2 regions of the Bradyrhizobium sp. USDA 4538 genome follow, and region 2 is predicted to be linked to the other one. Evidence: predicted binding sites of a transcription regulator. Region 2 holds the regulator's gene; the other holds the start of a gene.
What was found. Region 2 encodes PhoB, which activates phosphate uptake and scavenging genes when phosphate is short. Its sites were predicted from a motif close to TGTCATNNANCTGTCAT; they were not measured.
Positions count from the first base shown of each region.

Region 1: a site for PhoB is predicted at 3,350-3,366, ahead of J2R78_RS33060 (OprO/OprP family phosphate-selective porin). Genes of this name have one in related genera too.

Region 1 covers NZ_JALJZE010000001.1:7,231,842-7,238,341, forward strand. The annotation lists gene J2R78_RS33050 (zinc-binding alcohol dehydrogenase family protein) at 1-839, opposite strand, end outside; gene J2R78_RS33055 (helix-turn-helix domain-containing protein) at 958-1,338, shown strand; gene J2R78_RS33060 (OprO/OprP family phosphate-selective porin) at 1,690-3,288, opposite strand; gene J2R78_RS33065 (DegQ family serine endoprotease) at 3,634-4,992, shown strand; gene J2R78_RS33070 (replication-associated recombination protein A) at 4,989-6,323, shown strand.
Region 2 covers NZ_JALJZE010000001.1:4,520,113-4,531,878, reverse strand. The annotation lists gene J2R78_RS20395 (GcrA family cell cycle regulator) at 1-509, shown strand, start outside; gene J2R78_RS20390 (IS4 family transposase) at 783-1,868, shown strand; gene phoB (phosphate regulon transcriptional regulator PhoB) at 2,101-2,811, opposite strand; gene phoU (phosphate signaling complex protein PhoU) at 2,957-3,673, opposite strand; gene pstB (phosphate ABC transporter ATP-binding protein PstB) at 3,780-4,598, opposite strand; gene pstA (phosphate ABC transporter permease PstA) at 4,595-5,440, opposite strand; gene pstC (phosphate ABC transporter permease subunit PstC) at 5,445-6,434, opposite strand; gene pstS (phosphate ABC transporter substrate-binding protein PstS) at 6,664-7,674, opposite strand; gene J2R78_RS20355 (ATP-binding protein) at 7,810-9,123, opposite strand; gene J2R78_RS20350 (lysylphosphatidylglycerol synthase domain-containing protein) at 9,208-10,263, opposite strand; gene J2R78_RS20345 (SelT/SelW/SelH family protein) at 10,596-10,823, opposite strand; gene J2R78_RS20340 (haloalkane dehalogenase) at 10,842-11,750, opposite strand; gene J2R78_RS20335 (TetR/AcrR family transcriptional regulator) at 11,747-11,766, opposite strand, start outside.

The DNA.
Region 1 (6,500 bases), 2.7 Mb from region 2:
TCGGGTGTCTGGAACGAGGAGCGCGTGAACATCGATTCCCAGTGCACCGAGACCGCCTTGCCCTTGAACGCGGCGACGTTGAATTCCGGCGGATCGTCGATCAGGCCGAACTTGCCCTGCGGCGCGATGAAGTCGGCGATCGACTTGTAGTGCTGGTCGGTGAAGGTGAGGCTGGCGACGAGGCCGACCGGCGGCAGCCTCAAGCTCTCGATCTGCTCCTTCATCGGCTGCGAGTGGTCGATCACCGCATGGGCGCCGAGATCGCGGCACCACTTTTGCGACTCCGGCCGCGTTGCTGTCGCAACCACGGTCAGTCCGGTCAGGCGGCGCGCAAGCTGGATCAGGATCGAGCCGACACCGCCGGCGCCGCCGATGATCAGAAGCGTGCGCGGATCGAGGCTCTTGCCCGGCACCGCGCCGAGCCGGTCGAACAGCAGCTCCCACGCGGTGATCGAGGTCAGGGGCAGGGCGGCGGCCTGCGCGAATGACAGCGACGCCGGCTTGTTGCCGACGATGCGTTCATCGACCAGATGAAATTCCGAATTGGTGCCCTGGCGCAGGATCGAGCCCGCGTAAAACACCTCGTCGCCGGGCTTGAAGAGCGAGACGTCGGGCCCGACCGCGTCGACCACGCCGGCCGCATCGAAGCCGAGGATCTTGTATCCGCCGTCGGTCGGCGCCGCGCGCTTGCGCACCTTGTAGTCGACCGGATTGGCCGAGATGGCCTTTACCGCGACGCGGATGTCGCGCCCCTTCGGCTCGGGCTTGGCGATCTCGAAATCGACGAGCGAATCCGCCGCCTCGATCGGCAGCGATTTTTGGTATCCGACGGCCTTCATGCCTGGTCTCCGTGGTGGGCGATTGCCTGCCGATTAACTGTCGCGCTGGCTTCCATTTGGCAAGTACTGTAAAAACAGGGAACTAGTCCCTGTTTGTATACTATTGGGAAAATACTGGATGAAACGGAAGAATTTCGCGCGCCGGCCGGGCTGCGCGGTCGAGGCGGCGCTCGACCTGATCGACGGCAAGTGGAAGGGCGTGATCCTGTACCACTTGCAGGCCGGCACCCAGCGCTTCGGCGAGTTGCGGCGGCGGATGCCCGGCATCACCCAGCGCATGCTGACCAAGCAGCTGCGCGCGCTCGAGGACGACGGCCTCGTGATCCGCAAGGTCTATGCCGAGGTGCCGCCACGGGTCGAGTACACGCTTTCCGAACTCGGCGAGAGCCTGCGCCCGGTGATCGATATTCTGAAAGCCTGGGGCGAGGGCCATCAGGAGCGGCTGTCCTGCGCGCCGGCGCCGGAGGTTGTTGTGAAGAAGTCGAAGCGCGCGGCCTGAAAGCATGTTCGCGCGACGCGCTCCGCTTCACCTCGCCCCGCGTGCGGGGAGAGGCATAGGCCGCCTACGGCGGCCGTTCTCAAGAACGCCGAAGCGGTGCTTCGGCTATGACGCATCGTCAGATGCGTTCCGGGTGAGGGGGAGCCTCAGCAAGCGCAGCTGCTGCCGAATACGCGGAGAGGGCCCCTCACCCCAACCCTCTCCCCGTAAGAACGGGGAGAGGGAGCGCGGCGCCGTCCTGTCAATATTCGACCGATCTCATTCAGCTAGAAACGCGTGAACCAAACGCTCGATGAAAACGGCCGGAGCGATGCCCCGGCCGTCTATGAGTTGGTCTCAGCTCCGATCAGCTCAGAACGCAACCTGCGTACGCAGCGCGACCGCGTCGAACTTCGAGCCGACGTCCGCAGCCGAGGTCGCCGAGGCCTGCTTGGCGATATCGCCGTGCAGGTAGTTCAGCATGAAGCGGACGTTGTTGTTGACGTACCAGTTCAGCGCGGCGGTGTAGACGGTCTGCCGTCCGCCCGCGATGCCGACCGCCTGCGCGATCTGATCGTTGAGGTCCATCGTGCTGACGCGGCCGGCGATTTCCCAGGCGCCCCAGCCGCCGCCGGCGAGCGAGAATGGATCGTGCGGCTTGATCCCGCTATAGGAGGCCGTCGCCGGATTGTAGGCGTGATTCTCGCCGGTCAGCACGTAGCCGACCTGCGCGTAACCGCCGTCGAACTTCAGGCTCGGCGCGCCGAACGGCGGCAGTCCGGTGTTCGCGGAGCGATCGACATTGAACCAGTAATATTCGCCCTGCGCGATGAACGGGCCATAGGTCGCTGCCGCCTCGACGCCGTACACCTGCGCGCCGGAGACGTTGGCGATCGCACCGGTCGAGATCAGTGTTGTCGGATCGATGCGCAGCTCGGGCCGGTCGCTGAGCGTGAGCGTCTGCGCCTGCGTGAGCTGGTTGCGCGGCGGCTGCACCAGCCATTCCGCATCGGCGCCGATGTGCACCGAATAGTTCTTGCCGCTGATCGGATTGCCGGCGACGCGGATGACGCCGCCATACTGCTCGGACGTGCCGGCCGGCGAGGCGGAGGACGCGGAGTGGATGGCGCCCGACGTCGGTCCGGTGACATAGCCGCCGATCCAGAACTGGTCGTTCCACCAGCGGGTGCCGGCGGCCGAACGGAAGTCACCGGCGGCGATGTTCTGGGCGATGATGCCGACCGAGGCGCGCTCCATGAACAGGATGTCGTTGGAGCTGGTCGCTTCGTCGAGCGTCCACGGCACGTCCATGATGCCGCCTTCGATCGCCATCTTGCCGCCGAACGGCTTGAAGCCGGTGTAGCTCAGATACGCATTCTCGATGCCCGAGGTGCCGCCGCCGGGCAGTGATCCCGGAGCCGCGCCGCCGAAGCCGTCGGACGAGCCGCCGAAATCGTAGATCAGCGAGTAATTCCAGTCGCCGAAGAATTTGCCGACGATGCCGATGCGTGCGCGGCGGACGTTCTCGCCGCTGTCGAGCTTTTGCGGCGAGGTGCCTGCGGTGTTCGGACGATAGTCATAGCCGCCGACATCCCAGTGCACGCGACTCGTGATCGCAACGCAGTTCTGTTCGTCCGCGGTGCAGATCGTCGGCCGGTTGTTCGGCATCGTCACCACGACGCCGGACGGCGCGACCGGGCCCTTCACCGGGATCGCGGCGTTGGCGGTCGCCACCCGCGCGGCCTTGGCATCCGCCGCCTTCGCATTGGCGTTTGCGCTGGCTGCGCTTGCGGTATTGGCGTTGGTCTGCTTCTGCAGTTTGTCGAGCTTCTGCTCGAGCATCTTCAGCTGCTGCTTCAGCAGCGCGATCTCCGCATCGCTGCCGCCTCCGGCCGATTGCGAATAGGCCGGCGAGGCGGCAAGCGCCCCTGCCAGGCCTATGGCGATTGCACTGACTTTTGTTGCACCCATTGTGCACCCCTGTTGTGTTTGAATTCCCCACTCACTCACTGAACGGTCCTAGGAGCGTATCGTGACTGACGCACGACAGTGCTTCCGGGCATCGCAGTTCCGCTTGTGGTCCGCAGGCAACAAGCGGAGCGGCGCAGTGAGATGACAGCCATCATAGAAGCTTGGCGGCGCGCTTCAACGCGGCCGCTGCGGGTTGTGCACCGGTACGGCGGGGGGCCAGTTATCCGGCCGGGCGCCCTTCAATTGCCCGGCGAACACGCCTATATTCCGGCGTTTCCACGAGAGGTGAGAATGCTCCGACCTGTCCGCTTTGCTGCCGTATCCGCTCTGTGCACGTTGGCCTTCATGGGGAATCTTTCCGCAGCCGCGGCCCAGGACCGCCGCGTGCCGTCCTCGCAGGCCGAGCTGCAATTGTCCTATGCGCCGATCGTGCAGCGGGTGCAGCCGGCGGTGGTCAATGTTTACGCCGCCAAGACCGTGCAAAACCGCAATCCATTTCTGGATGACCCGATTTTTCGCCGCTTCTTCGGCGTGCCGGGACAGCAGCCCGAGCAGATGCAGCGCTCGCTCGGCTCCGGCGTGATGGTCGACGGCTCCGGCCTCGTAGTCACAAACAATCACGTGATCGAGGGCGCCGATCAGGTGAAGGTCTCGCTCGCCGACAAGCGCGAATACGAGGCCGAGATCGTGCTGAAGGACAGCCGTACCGACCTCGCGGTGCTGCGCCTGAAGGACACCAACAAGGAGAAGTTCGCGACCCTCGACTTCGCCAATTCCGACCAACTGCAGGTCGGTGACGTCGTGCTCGCGATCGGCAATCCGTTCGGCGTCGGCCAGACCGTGACGCACGGCATCATCTCGGCCCTGGCGCGCACTCAAGTCGGGATCACGGATTATCAATTCTTCATTCAGACCGACGCCGCGATCAATCCCGGCAATTCCGGCGGCGCGCTGGTCGACATGACGGGCCGGCTCGCCGGCATCAACACTGCGATCTTCTCGCGCTCCGGCGGCTCGCAGGGCATCGGCTTTGCGATCCCCGCCAACATGGTGCGCGTCGTGGTGGCCTCCGCCAAGAGCGGCGGCAAGAATGTGAAGCGGCCATGGCTCGGCGCGCGGCTGCAGGCGGTGACGCCGGAGATTGCCGAGACGCTCGGGCTGAAGCTGCCGTCTGGCGCGCTGGTCGCCAACGTCGCGCCGAACAGCCCGGCGGCGAAGGCGGGCCTGAAGCTCTCCGACCTGATCGTCGGGATCGACGGCACGCCGATCGACGATCCCAACGCGTTCGACTACCGCTTCGCGACCCGTCCGCTCGGCGGCAACGCGGAGATCGAGGTGCAGCGCGCCGGCAAGCCGGTGAAGCTCACCATACCGCTGGAGACCGCGCCCGACACCAACCGCGACGAGATCGTGCTGACCGCGCGCTCGCCGTTCCAGGGCGCGAGGGTCGCCAACATCTCGCCGGCGCTGGCCGACGAACTGCATCTCGACGCCGGTGCCGAGGGCGTGGTGGTGACTGATCTCGCCGGTGACGGCACCGCGGCCAATGTCGGCTTCCAGAAGGGCGACATCATCCTCGCGGTCAACAACGAGAAGATCGTGCGGACCAGCGACCTCGAGAAGGCATCGAAGACGGGGACGCGGGTCTGGCGCATCACGCTGGTGCGCGGCGGCCAGCAGATCAACGTGACGCTCGGCGGATGAGCCCCAAGCAACCGCGAGAGGCCGGCAACCTCTTTGCTGCGGCGGGGATGGAGCAGGACGCGCCGCACCCGCTGCCGGACCGGCTGCGTCCGCGCACGCTGGCCGATGTCGTCGGCCAGGATCACATCCTCGGCCCTGACGGCGCGCTGACGCGGATGCTGGAGACGCGCACGCTGGGCTCGCTGGTGTTCTGGGGACCGCCCGGCACCGGCAAGACCACGGTGGCGCGGCTTCTGGCCGACGCCACCGAGCTGCATTTCGAGCAGATCTCCGCGGTGTTCTCCGGCGTCGCCGATCTCAAGAAGGCGTTCGATGCCGCGCGTGCCCGCCGCGAGACCGGCAAGGGCACGCTGCTGTTCGTCGACGAGGTGCATCGTTTCAATCGCGCGCAGCAGGATTCCTTCCTGCCCGTGATGGAGGACGGCACGGTGGTGCTGGTCGGCGCCACCACGGAGAACCCGTCCTTCGAGCTCAACGCGGCGCTTCTGTCGCGCGCCCGCGTGCTGGTGTTTCACTCGCTCGATACGGCGGCGATCGAGAAACTGTTCGCCAATGCCGAGAAGATCGAGGGCAAGCCGCTGCCGCTCGATGCCGAAGCCCGCGCCGTGCTGGTGCGGATGGCCGATGGCGATGGCCGCGCCTCGCTGACATTGGCCGAAGAGGTCTGGCGCGCCGCCCGCAAGGGCGAGGTGTTCAACGCCGAGCAGTTGCAGGCCATCCTGCAACGCCGGGCGCCGATCTACGACAAATCGGCCGACGGCCATTACAATCTGATCTCGGCGCTGCACAAGTCAGTGCGCGGCTCCGATCCGGATGCGGCGCTGTATTATCTCGCGCGCATGTTCGATGCCGGCGAGGATCCGCTGTTCCTGGCGCGGCGCGTGGTGCGCATGGCGGTCGAAGATATCGGCCTTGCCGATCCGCAGGCACTGGCGGTGTGCAACGCCGCCAAGGATGCTTACGATTTCCTCGGCTCGCCGGAGGGTGAACTCGCGATCGCGCAGGCCGTGGTCTATCTCGCCACCGCGCCGAAATCGAACGCGGTCTACACCGCGTTTGGTGCTGCGATGCAGACCGCAAAGCAGGGCGGCTCGCTGCTGCCGCCGAAGCACATTTTGAATTCGCCGACCAAGCTGATGAAGTCGGAGGGCTACGGCTCCGGCTATCAATATGATCACGACATGCCGGACGCATTCTCCGGCCAGGACTATTTCCCGGAAGCGCTGGGCCGCCAGACCTTCTACGATCCGCCCGACCGCGGCTTCGAACGCGAGATCCGCAAGCGGCTGGATTACTGGCAGCGGCTGCGCAAGGAACGGGGCGGGAGCTAGGGCAAGACGAGATTGGGCCGTGGCCGCGAATAACGCACGTTCCCGTTTCCACCTGCGGCGTGAAAGCGTCAGTTGCGGAGGCTCGCCAATGCCATATGCAACACCTTCAGGCGAGGAATACTTACGTAACTTCGGAATATTAGAAATATATTCCTGATTTGCCCGACGTGTCAAGTT
Region 2 (11,766 bases):
CTGTATTGACCTGGTCCGACGATCGCGTCGAGCAGCTGAAGAAACTCTGGGAGTCCGGCCTGTCGGCCAGCCAGATCGCGGCGGAACTTGGCAATGTGACGCGAAACGCCGTGATCGGCAAAGTGCATCGGCTCGGCCTCTCCGGCCGCGCCAAGGCACCCTCCACGGCCGCGCCGCGGCAGCGCAAGGCTCGCCCGGCCCAGCACATGATGCGGGTGGCGCGTCCGGTCTCTCGCGGCAACACCGCGCTGGCGCACGCCTTCGAGGTCGAGATGGAGCCCGATCCGATCTCCTACGACAATGTGGTGCCGATGAGCCAGCGGCTCTCGCTGCTGGAGCTCAACGAGGCCACCTGTCATTGGCCGGTCGGCGATCCCTCGAGCCCGGAATTCTTCTTCTGCGGCGGCAAGGCGCTCGCCGGCCTGCCCTATTGCGCGCATCACTCGCGCGTCGCCTACCAGCCCGCCGCCGATCGCCGCCGGCCGTCGGCGAAACCGCAGATCAAGTGAGCACTCGGGAAAACGACGGAAGACCTCAAAAACAAATCCCCGCGAAAGCGGGGATTTTTTTGTGTGATGCGTAGCCCATTACATCACCGGCGTCGTCCCGGCGAAAGCCGGGACCCATAACCACTAATGCGTGTTGTTAGAAAGCCGTCTGGCCGCGTGCCGATTGCACTGGCCGCGGCGTATGGGTCCTGGCTTTCGCCCATAGGCGCTAAAATAGGATTTGCGCCTTGGATTCGCTTGTGATTCCAAGATGGAATGGCACACGAATCGCTTGTGAACAAAGATTGGGCGCGCGTTGTCGCCCGACTTGGCGGAGCCGAGGCTCTGAACATTAGCGCGCGCAAGACGAAGGCGTTTGTCCGTCCGCGGGAGATCAGCAATGCGGTCGACTTGCTGCGCCTGATCTTGGCTTATTGCCTTGGTGAGAAAGGGCTGCGGTTGACGGCGGCATGGGCCACGTCGGTTGGGCTTGTCGATATCTCCAACGTGGCTCTGTTGTATCGCTTACGTCAGTGCGGAGATTGGCTGGCAATCTTGGTCGAGCAGGCGCTTGCCGCCGCGGCGCCGAAGGCGAGCCGCGGTCGTCTGATCCGTATTGTTGACGCCACGACGGTCCCCAAGGCTGGGACGAGCGGCAGGAACAAGAACGCAGTGTGGCGTATCCATAGCGCGTTCGATCTTCCGCAGGAGCGCTTTGGTCACTTCGAACTGACCGATCAGCGAGCGGGCGAGACGCTGGATCGGATACCGGCGGTTGCCGGTGAGATCCGTCTTGCCGATCGCGCCTATCTGCAACCGGAGCGCATGGCGCATCTCGTCGATGCCGATGCGGACTTCGTGATCCGGGCCGGCTGGAAGAGCGCGCGCTGGCTCGATGCCGAAGGTAATCTTGTTGACCTCACTGCCGAACTGCGCAACGCCTCGGCGCGTGGCCTGATCGATCGGCCGATTTGGATAAAGCGCAAGTCAGGTGCGCCGCCGCTCGCAGTGCGTCTGGTTGCCGCGAAGAAGCCGGCGCAAGCTGCTGCGGCTGCGCGACGCAAGGCGCGCCGGACTGCACAAAAGGGAGGTCATCAGCTCTCCAGGCAAACACTTGACGCCGCAGATTGGGTGATCCTGGTGACCTCACTCAGGCCAGAGGACTTCACGACTGCAGATATCCTCGCCCTCTATCGGCTGCGATGGCGCATTGAGCTCGGCTTCAAGCGGCTGAAAAGCCTGATTGGCCTGAAGGGACCTCCCGGAACCGACGAGCGGTCCGCCAGACCCCATATCCTCGCTCATCTGCTGATCATTCTATTGCTCGAGCCGCTCGTCGACGAACTCGAAGACTCTCCCCGCTTGGCCGACGCCGCCTGACCCACCCAGTGACGTGGCGTCTGCTGCGCCAGCTCGTAGCTTCGCTACGGCAAGCGATCATTCCACAGCCCGCAATCGCTCTACTCTGCAGAGCCAGTCACGCTCTCCGGCGACATCTACGCGAGCCACCCAGACATAAGCGCCACTATCAGACTATGATCAAACTATCTTAGCGCCTATGGGCTTGCGCCGGGACGACGCCGTGTTGCGGTTTATGAATGCCGCATGGCCGTTACGGCTGTGGCTCGGCCTTGGCAAAGCGGTCGTCGAGCGCGTAGCCGGCGCCGCGCACGGTGCGGATCGGATCCTGCTCGCGGCCCGGATTGAGCAGCTTGCGCAGGCGGCCGATATGCACGTCGACGGTGCGCTCATCGATGTAGATGTCGCGGCCCCAGACGCTGTCGAGCAGTTGCTCGCGGCTGAACACGCGGCCGGGATGCTCGAGGAAGAATTCGAGCAGGCGATACTCGGTCGGCCCGAGATCGATCGGACGGCCCGAGCGCGCCACGCGGCGCTTCTCGCGGTCGAGCTCGATGTCGCCATAGGTCAGCACGGTCGCAAGCCGCTCCGGGCTGGCGCGGCGCAAGAGGCCCTTCACCCGCGCCAGCAGCTCCGGCACCGAGAACGGCTTGACGATGTAATCGTCCGCGCCGGTGGCAAGCCCGCGCACGCGCTCGCTTTCCTCGCCGCGCGCGGTCAGCATGATGATCGGAAGCTGCTTGGTCTCGGGCCGCGCCCGCAGGCGGCGGCACAGTTCGATGCCGGACAGGCCCGGCAGCATCCAGTCCAGCACCACGAGGTCGGGAACGCGCTCCTTCAGCCGTGTATCCGCATCGTCGCCGCGCCCCACCGTCTCGACATCGTAGCCTTCCGCATCGAGATTGTAGCGCAACAGCGTCGTCAGCGCTTCCTCGTCTTCGACTACCAGAATGCGTGCGCTCATCGGTCTAAGTTCTTTCTCTGTGGTGATCCGTTGCCCAGACGCAAACCGAAACGCTTACTTCCTTGAGCATAGTCCCCGCGGAAACGATTTGTCGCGAGGATCATCCAGTTTCGCTCTTGCCGGTTCCGTGCTTGCCGATCATGCCTCAGTTGCCCGGCACCGTGGTGGCAAAAGTGGTCATGTCCCCCTTCGGGCGCTTGTCGGTGATCTGCTGGCCCTCGATCATGTAGAACACGGTCTCGGCGATATTGGTGGCGTGATCGCCGATCCGCTCGATGTTCTTGGCGCAGAACATCAGATGGATGCAGAACGAGATGTTGCGCGGATCTTCCATCATGTAGGTGAGCAGTTCGCGGAACAGCGAGGTGCAGATCGCATCGACCTCCTCGTCGCCCTTCCAGACGTTCATCGCCGCCGGCAGGTCGTGCGCGGCATAGGCGTCGAGCACCGACTTGACCTGCGACAGCACGAGGTCGGTCATGTGCTCGAGGCCGCGGATCAGCTTCAGCGGCTGGAAATCGCTCTCCAGCGCCGCGACGCGCTTGCCCATGTTCTTGGCGAGGTCGCCGATCCGCTCGAGATCGGTGGCGACGCGCATCGCGCTGACGATCTCACGCAGGTCGATCGCCATCGGCTGGCGGCGCGCGATCGTCAGCACCGCGCGCTCTTCGATGTTGCGCTGCAGATTGTCGATCTCGATGTCGGCGGCGACCACGCGCTTGCCGAGCGCGACGTCGCGACGGATCAGCGCGTCGACCGACTCGGTAATCATTCGTTCGACCAGGCCGCCCATCTCGGCGACCAGGCGGGTCAACTCCTGCAGGTCGCTGTCGAATGCCTTGGCGGTATGTTCAGAAGCCATCGCTTGTCTCCCTCAACCATGATCCCGGGGATCATGGCTTCGTGTCCTGAATTTTAGCATGACCTGATCGGAAAACCGGTTTCCACTTTTCCGGATCATGCGCCGGTCAACCGAACCGGCCGGTGATGTAGTCCTGGGTGCGCCGATCGCTCGGTGAGGTGAAGATCTTGTTGGTGTCGTCGAACTCGATCAGCTCGCCGAGATACATGAAGGCGGTCTTGTCGGAGACGCGCGCCGCCTGCTGCATGTTGTGGGTGACGATCGCGATCGTGTAGTCCTCGGAGAGCTCCTGGATCAGTTCCTCGACCTTGGCGGTCGAGATCGGGTCGAGCGCCGAGCACGGCTCGTCGAACAGGATCACCTCGGGGCGCACCGCCACGGTGCGCGCGATGCACAGGCGCTGCTGCTGGCCGCCGGAGAGCGACAGGCCGGAGGCGTTCAGCTTGTCCTTGACCTCGTTCCACAGCGCGCCGCCGCGCAGCGCCTTCTCGACCCGGTCGTCCATCTCGGACTTCGAGATCTTCTCGTAGAGGCGGATGCCGAAGGCGATGTTCTCGTAGATCGTCATCGGGAACGGCGTCGGCTTCTGGAACACCATGCCGACCCGCGCGCGCAGCAAGTTGAGGTCGAGCTTGGGGTCGAGAATGTTGGTCTGGTCCAGCATCAGCTGGCCGACCGCGCGCTGGCCCGGATACAGGTCGTACATCCGGTTGAAGATGCGCAGCAGGGTCGACTTGCCGCAGCCGGACGGGCCGATGAACGCCGTGACGCGGTTGGTGCCGAGCGTCAGGTTGATGTTCTTCAGCGCGTGGTGCTCGCCGTAATAGAAGTTGAGGTTGCGCACCGTGACTTTCGGCGGCGCTTCCGGCAGCGGAACCTGGGGAATGTGGCCTGCGGCAGTCGTGGAGACGGAAAGCTCGGTCATTTTGCGGCCCTTTCGGCACCAAGGATACGCGCGCCGATATTCAACGCGAGCACGGTGAATGTGATGAGCAGCGCGCCGCTCCACGCCAGCTCTTTCCAGTAGGCGTAGGGGCTCTGCACGAAGTTGTTGATGGTCACTGGCAGGTTGGCCATCGTCTTGGTCAGATCCAGGCTGAAGAACTGGTTCGACAGCGCGGTGAACAGCAGCGGCGCGGTCTCGCCGGCGACGCGGGCGGTCGCCAGCAGCACACCGGTGATCAGACCCGATCGCGCGGCACGATAAGCGATCCGCTTGATCACCAGCGAACGCGGCAGGCCGAGCGCGGAGGCGGCCTCGCGCAGCGGATTGGGCACCAAGAGCAGCATGTCCTCGGTGGTACGCAGCACGACCGGGATCACGATCACCGCGAGCGCAAGACTGCCTGCGATCGCTGAGAAGCCGCGCATCGGCACCACCACCGCACCATAGATGAACAGGCCGATGATGATCGAGGGCGCGCTGAGCAGGATGTCGTTGATGAAGCGGATCACCGAGGTCAGCTTGTCGTGCTTGCCGTATTCGGCGAGGTAGGTGCCGGCGAACAGGCCAAGCGGCGCGCCGATGCCGACGCCGATCACGGTCATGATGACCGAGCCGACGATGGCGTTGAGCAGGCCGCCTTCGGTCGAGCCGGGCGGCGGCGTGTTCTGGGTGAACAGCTGCACGCTGAGGCCGGCAAGGCCGTTATAGAGCAGCGTGATCAGGATCAGCGCCAGCCAGGTGACGCCGAACAGCGCCGCACCGACACAGAGTGCGCGGATGACGATGTCGCTGCGGCGGCGGGATTTGTAGATCGGGTTCATGGCGTTACTTCCCCGCCTTCTTTTCAAGCCGCATCAGCATCAGCCGCGCGCCGGCGAGCACGAAGAAGGTCAGCACGAACAGCAGCAGGCCGAGCAGGATCAGGCCGGACTGGTGCAGGCCGTCGCTCTCGGCGAATTCGCTGGCGATCGCCGCCGAGATCGTGGTGCCCGGCGCGAAGATCGACGACGAGATCCGGAACGAGTTGCCGATGATGAAGGTCACCGCCATGGTCTCGCCGAGGGCGCGGCCGAGCGCCAGCATGATGCCGCCGATCACGCCGACGCGGGTGTAGGGGATCACGACGCTGCGAACGACTTCCCAGGTGGTGCAGCCCATGCCGTAGGCGGCCTCTTTCAGCACCGGCGGCACGGTCTTGAACACGTCGACCGAGATCGCGGTGATGAAGGGCAGCACCATGATCGCAAGGATCAGCGCGGCGTTGAACAGGCTGAGATAGGACGGCGGGCCTGCGAACACCGCGCCCAGCACCGGGACGCCCTCGAAGATCCGGATCATGAAGGGCTGGAACGTGTTGGCCAGGAACGGGCCGAGCACGAAGAAGCCCCACATGCCGTAGATGATCGAGGGGATGCCGGCGAGCAGCTCGATCGCGATGCCGATCGGGCGGCGCAGCACTTGCGGGCAGAGCTCGGTGAGGAACACGGCGATGCCGATGCCGACCGGAATGGCGATCAGCATCGCGATGACCGAGGTAATCAGCGTGCCGTAGATCGGGCCGAGCGCGCCGAGCACCGGCGGATCGGCCGAGGGCGCCCAGCGCTGCGTCCACAGGAAGGCGAAGCCGTATTCCTTCATCGCCGGCCAGGCGCCGACGATCAGCGACAGGATGATGCCGCCGAGGATCAACAGAACCGAGATCGCCGAGATACGGGTGATCCAATAGAAGGTGAGGTCACCAAGCTTGAAGGCGCTGAGGGCCTTGGCGCGATCGTAAGGTCCCGCGGCTTCCATCACATCGCTCTGAACAGCCATGTCTGCCACGCCAATCCCCTCTTTAGTATGCAAAAGCCACGCAAACCGCTACGCCCCGAAGCGATCTTCACTGACGCATTTGGCCGGGCGTCGTCGTTCCAGCCACGCCCCTTGAGGCGCGAACCCCGGCCTCGATCCCGCGCTTGTCGCCGCGGTGATGGAGGCCGGGTCTTGGTCGCTCAACCTGTGCCGCGATCCTGTCGGCACAGGCCCTGTCGCAGCGTCGGACTTAGCTCTTGATGTCCGACGACCAGGTCTTCTCGATCAGCTTGACGACCGAGTCCGGCATCGGAATGTAGTCGAGCTCTTCGGCCGCCTTGTCGCCCTTCTCGAAGGCGTACTTGAAGAACTTGAGCGCTTCCTGCGAGGCCGCCTTGTCGGTCGAGTCCTTGTGCATCAGGATGAAGGTCGCCGCGGTGATCGGCCAGGAGGCTTCGCCCGGCTGGTCGGTCAGGATCACGTAGTAGCCGGGAGCCTTGGCCCAGTCGGCATTCGAGGCGGCAGCCTGGAAGGCAGCCATGGTCGGCTGCACGGTCTTGCCGGCCTTGTTGACCAGCCCGGTGTAGGTCAGCTTGTTCTGCTTGGCGTAGGCATACTCGACATAGCCGATCGCGTTCTTGGTCTGGCTGATGTTGCCGGCAACGCCTTCGTTGCCCTTGGCGCCGACGCCGACCGGCCACTCGACCGCGGTGCCGGAACCGACCTTGGACTTCCAGTCGGCGTTCGACTTGGAGAGATAGTCGGTGAAGTTGAAGGTGGTGCCCGAACCGTCCGAACGGCGCACGACGGTGATGGCATCGCCCGGCAGGGGCAGCTTCGGATTGAGCTTGGCGATCGCCGCGTCATTCCACTTGGTGATCTTGCCGAGATAGATGTCGCCGAGCACTTCGCCCGACAGGATCAGGTCGCCCGGCTTGATGCCTTCGAGGTTCACGACCGGGACGATCGCGCCCATCACCATCGGCCACTGGACGAGGCCGTCCTTCTCGAGCTGCTCGTGCTTGAGCGGCGCGTCGGTGGCGCCGAAGGTCACGGTCTTGGCCTGGATCTGCTTGATGCCGGCGCCGGAGCCGATCGACTGGTAGTTCAGACCGTTGCCGGTCTCCTTCTTGTAGGCGTCAGCCCACTTCGAATAGATCGGAAACGGAAACGTCGCGCCCGCGCCGGTAATATCGGCAGCGAAGGCCGACGTCGAAGCGGCGATCATGCCGGCTGCGACGATTGCTTTGATGAAATTCATGGGTGGTCTCCATCCTGTGAGCGAAGCGCCGAATGCGCCCGATCGCGCTCACGCCGGTCCATCTAGGAGCGGTCGGTGCTGCTTTTACGAAGGTTGGATGACAGTTGGATGACAACGCTAAGCGGCTGAAAACGCTCAGCTTTGAGTTGGTAACGGGGTCTTCGGCCGGGGAAAACAGGCGGTAAAAGTGGCGCCGTTCTTCGGCACGCTCTCGATCAAAAGACGCCCGCGATGACGGTTAAGAATATGTTTCACCAGCGATAATCCGAGGCCCGTTCCGCCCTGGTTGCGGCTGTCGCCGACGTCGACCCGGTAGAAGCGCTCGGTCAGCCGTGGCAGGTGCTCCGGGGCGATGCCGGGGCCGAAATCCCGTACCATGACACGGATTTCGGGGGTCCCTTCGCCCGATGCGCCCGAAACGGCCTGATTCAGCGACACTATGACGCGGCCCCCGGAGGCGCCGTATTTGAGGGCATTCTCGATCAGGTTCTCGAACAGGCGGAGCAGTTCCTCGCGGTCGCCGGCGATCATGACCGGGGCCTGAGGCAGGTCGACCTCGATCTCGACCTGGCGCTCGCTCGCCAGCGCCTCGAGCCCGTCGGCGACCTGGCGGATGATCGGCACGATATCGATCGAGGCCTCGGGCCGCACATGGGCCGACAGCTCGACCCGCGACAGCGACAGCAAATCGTCAATCAGCCGCGCCATACGGGTCGCCTGGGTGTGCATGATGCCGAGGAAGCGCTCGCGCGCCCGCGCGTCCTCACGCGCCGGCCCCTGCAGCGTGTCGATGAAGCCGGACAAGGCGGCGAGCGGCGTGCGCAGCTCGTGGCTGGCATTGGCGACGAAATCGGCGCGCATCTCCTCGACCCGGCGCAGTGGCGTCAGGTCGTGGAAGGTCATCAGCATGCACTTCTCGGTGCCGCCGAACTGGGTCGGCACCGGCACCGGCGTGATCACCAATTCCATCCAGCGATCGACCGGAACGTGGTCGGTGTAGGTGGCGCGGCGCGGCTCGGTGGTCGCGATCGCCTCGCGCAGCGCGGTGATGATCTCCGGCGAGCGCAGGGCAAATTGCGCCAGTTCGTTCTTGCGCAGCGCGGGCGCGAGCTGCGCCGCGGCGGCGTTGAGATGGATGACGCGGCCGGCGCGATCGAGCAGCACGGCCGGATCCGGCATGCCGGCGACGACCGCGCTGACGGCGGCGGCCTCGACCGGATTGACGCCGCGGACATCCTCGCGCGAGGTTCCGGCATCATGCAGCCGCCACGGCACCAGCGCCGCGGCCGCGATGCAGACGAACACGGCGCAGGCGCGCACCAGCGACAATTCGCCAAGCGCGACCACCACGCTCAAGGCCAGCGCTGCGGCAAGCAGGATCAGCGCGGAGTGGCGCAACCGGTCGGGCCAGGGCGAGAAGATGGAGGAATGCGAATCGTCAATTGCCATCGCGGCGGCTTTCATCCCGTCGGTTCATGTCTCGCCCAGGCGCGGTCATAGCGACCTTCCCTCGGGAGGCATCGGGCCGCTTCATCAGACCCCGGAATCACCGCGCTTTCGAACCAGAACCGCCTCATGGTGCGGCTCGGCGCGGGGACCCGAATCAGCCTGCGGCAGCCGTTTGAGTCGGGCGCCGACGATAACCTCCCGAAACGTCAGCAAGATTACAGATATGACGAAGGGCGCAATATAGTAGAGGAGCCGGAACAGCAGCATACCGCCGAGCAGGTCCTCGCGGTCCATCTGCCAGAGGCCGACCAGCATGGCGGCGTCGAACACCCCGAGGCCGCCGGGGGAGTGGCTGGCGAAGCCGAGCAGGGTCGCCGACACGAAGATGACGGCGACCACGACGAAGCCGAGATTTGGCTCGTCCGGCACCAGCACGTACATCGCCAGCGCGCAGAAGCCGAGGTCGAGGATGCCGATTGCGATCTGCAGCAGCGTCAGCGGGCCACCCGGCAGGGTCACCGTCCAGGGGCCGCGGCCGACCACCCGCGGCTGGGTCCAGACCCAGACCACATAGGCGACCAGCGCGGTGATGATCGCGAATGCCAGCGCCCGGTTGAGCCAGGGCGGCAGTTGGTCGATGTTGGCGGCGGCCTCGGGGTGGTAGGCGATGCCGAGCCCGAGCACCGCGGCATTGCCGAGCCAGAAGGTGAGCCCGGCGAGAAAGCAGATCTTGGCGACGTCGATCGCGTTCAACCCCCACGCCGAATAGATCCGGTAGCGCACCGCGCCGCCGGTGAAGACGCTGGCGCCGACATTGTGGCCGATCGAATAGGAGGTGAAGGCCGCGAGCGCGTTGATGCGATAGGGCACATGGGCGTGGCCGATCGCGCGCACCGCGAACAGATCGTAGAAGGTCAACGTGAAGTAGCCCGCCGCGACGAACAGTCCCGCCAGGGCAATCTGCCGCGGCTCGGTGCTCTTGATGGCCTCGAGCACCTCGTTGGTGTCGATGCCGCGCAGCATGTGATACAGGACGTAGCAGGCGATGCCGATGACGGCGATGCTGATGACAACACCCAGCCGATGCAGGATTTGCTTCTGGCGCAGAAACGCCATCGCCCTGCGTATTGCTTCCAGCATCTAGACCTCGAATTGCGATCCCGCGACGACGGCTCCCGGGCGAACTCCGCCGGCGCTTCGCTGTGCCCTGGCCCGTGTAGCGCGTTTTAAACCGGAGTGGAATTCGTCAAAAGACAATAAAACGCGCATCTTCAAGATATTACGGATGATTCATGACAGCGGGTGCACAAATATGCGCGTTTCCCGCCGCCTTCGACAAGACTTGACATGCGCGTGCGGCAGTTAGCCCGCCGAACGGTCCGCAAGGCCATCCGGAAAACTACGGTGAAGCACCGGCACGGCCGAATAGAGAATGATCTTCCGGTACCCGCCGGGAGGCGCTCCGCCGATCATCAATCCCGCGCGGCCGTGACCGCGGCGACGATCTCGGCGGCATCGGGAAAATGTCCCTTGGCGCGCCTGGCGACAACCTCGTCGCCAAGCTTGACCTCGAAGATGCCGCCCTTGCCGGGGATCAGCGTCGCATCGACGCCAAGGCGCTCGCGCAACAGCGCCGCGGCCTCTTTGGCACGCTTCTCATAGCCGCACGGCCGGCAATAGGTGATCGAGACATTCTTCATGTCACGCGCTCCGTGCCCTCATGCGGCGTCGCGCTGCGCGGAGGCAGCCTCGACGCCGGCGATCCAGCCGGCCACAGAGCGGCCGATCGCCTCCGGATGATCCTCCTGCAGATAGTGCGCGCCCGCGCCGAGTTGAACGACCGCGCAATGCTTGAGCGTCTTGGCGAATTCGGCGGCAAAGGCCGGTGACACCAGTGCCCCGGGCGTCGCCGCGAACAGCAGCTTCGGATAGGTCGATGCCGCGAGCGCCGCATGCGCCACCGTGAGCGCCTCGGCGACATCGGCCGGCTCGCCCGCGATCGGCAGCTCGCGCGGCAGCATCAAGGTCGGCTTGCGGCTCTCGCGCGGCGCAAACGGCGCGCGGTAGGCGGCCATCTCCTCCTCGCCGAGCGTGCGCAGGATCGAGCCAGGCAGCACGCGTTCGACGAACGCATTGTTGTCGAGGATCATCGCTTCGCCCTCGCCCGGCGTGCGGAATTTCCGGAACGTCTCCCGCGCGGCGTCGTGCTGGTGGAAGTCCGACCAATCACGCATCGGGCGGATGAACTCCATGAAGGCGAGCCCGCGCACCAGTTGCGGACGGCGTGCCGCGAGGTGGAAGGCGAGCGCCGTGCCCCAATCCTGGGCGACGAGATAGGCCGAGGCGATGCCGAGCTCGTCGATCAGCGCGTCGAGATAGTCCGCCTGGTCGAAGAAGCGATAGCCGATGTCGGGCTTGCCGGACTGGCCGTAGCCGATCAGGTCGGGCGCGATGCAGTACCCGACGGGGGCGACCAGCGGCATGATGTTACGCCAGATGTAGGATGACGTCGGATTGCCGTGCAGGAACAGCACGTGCGGCGCGTCGCCGCGGCCGGTCTCGCGATAGGCCATCGTGCTCCCGAGCACGGCGCGATGATGCAGGCTGATATCGGCGGATATGGTCATGGCAACTCCTTGAACA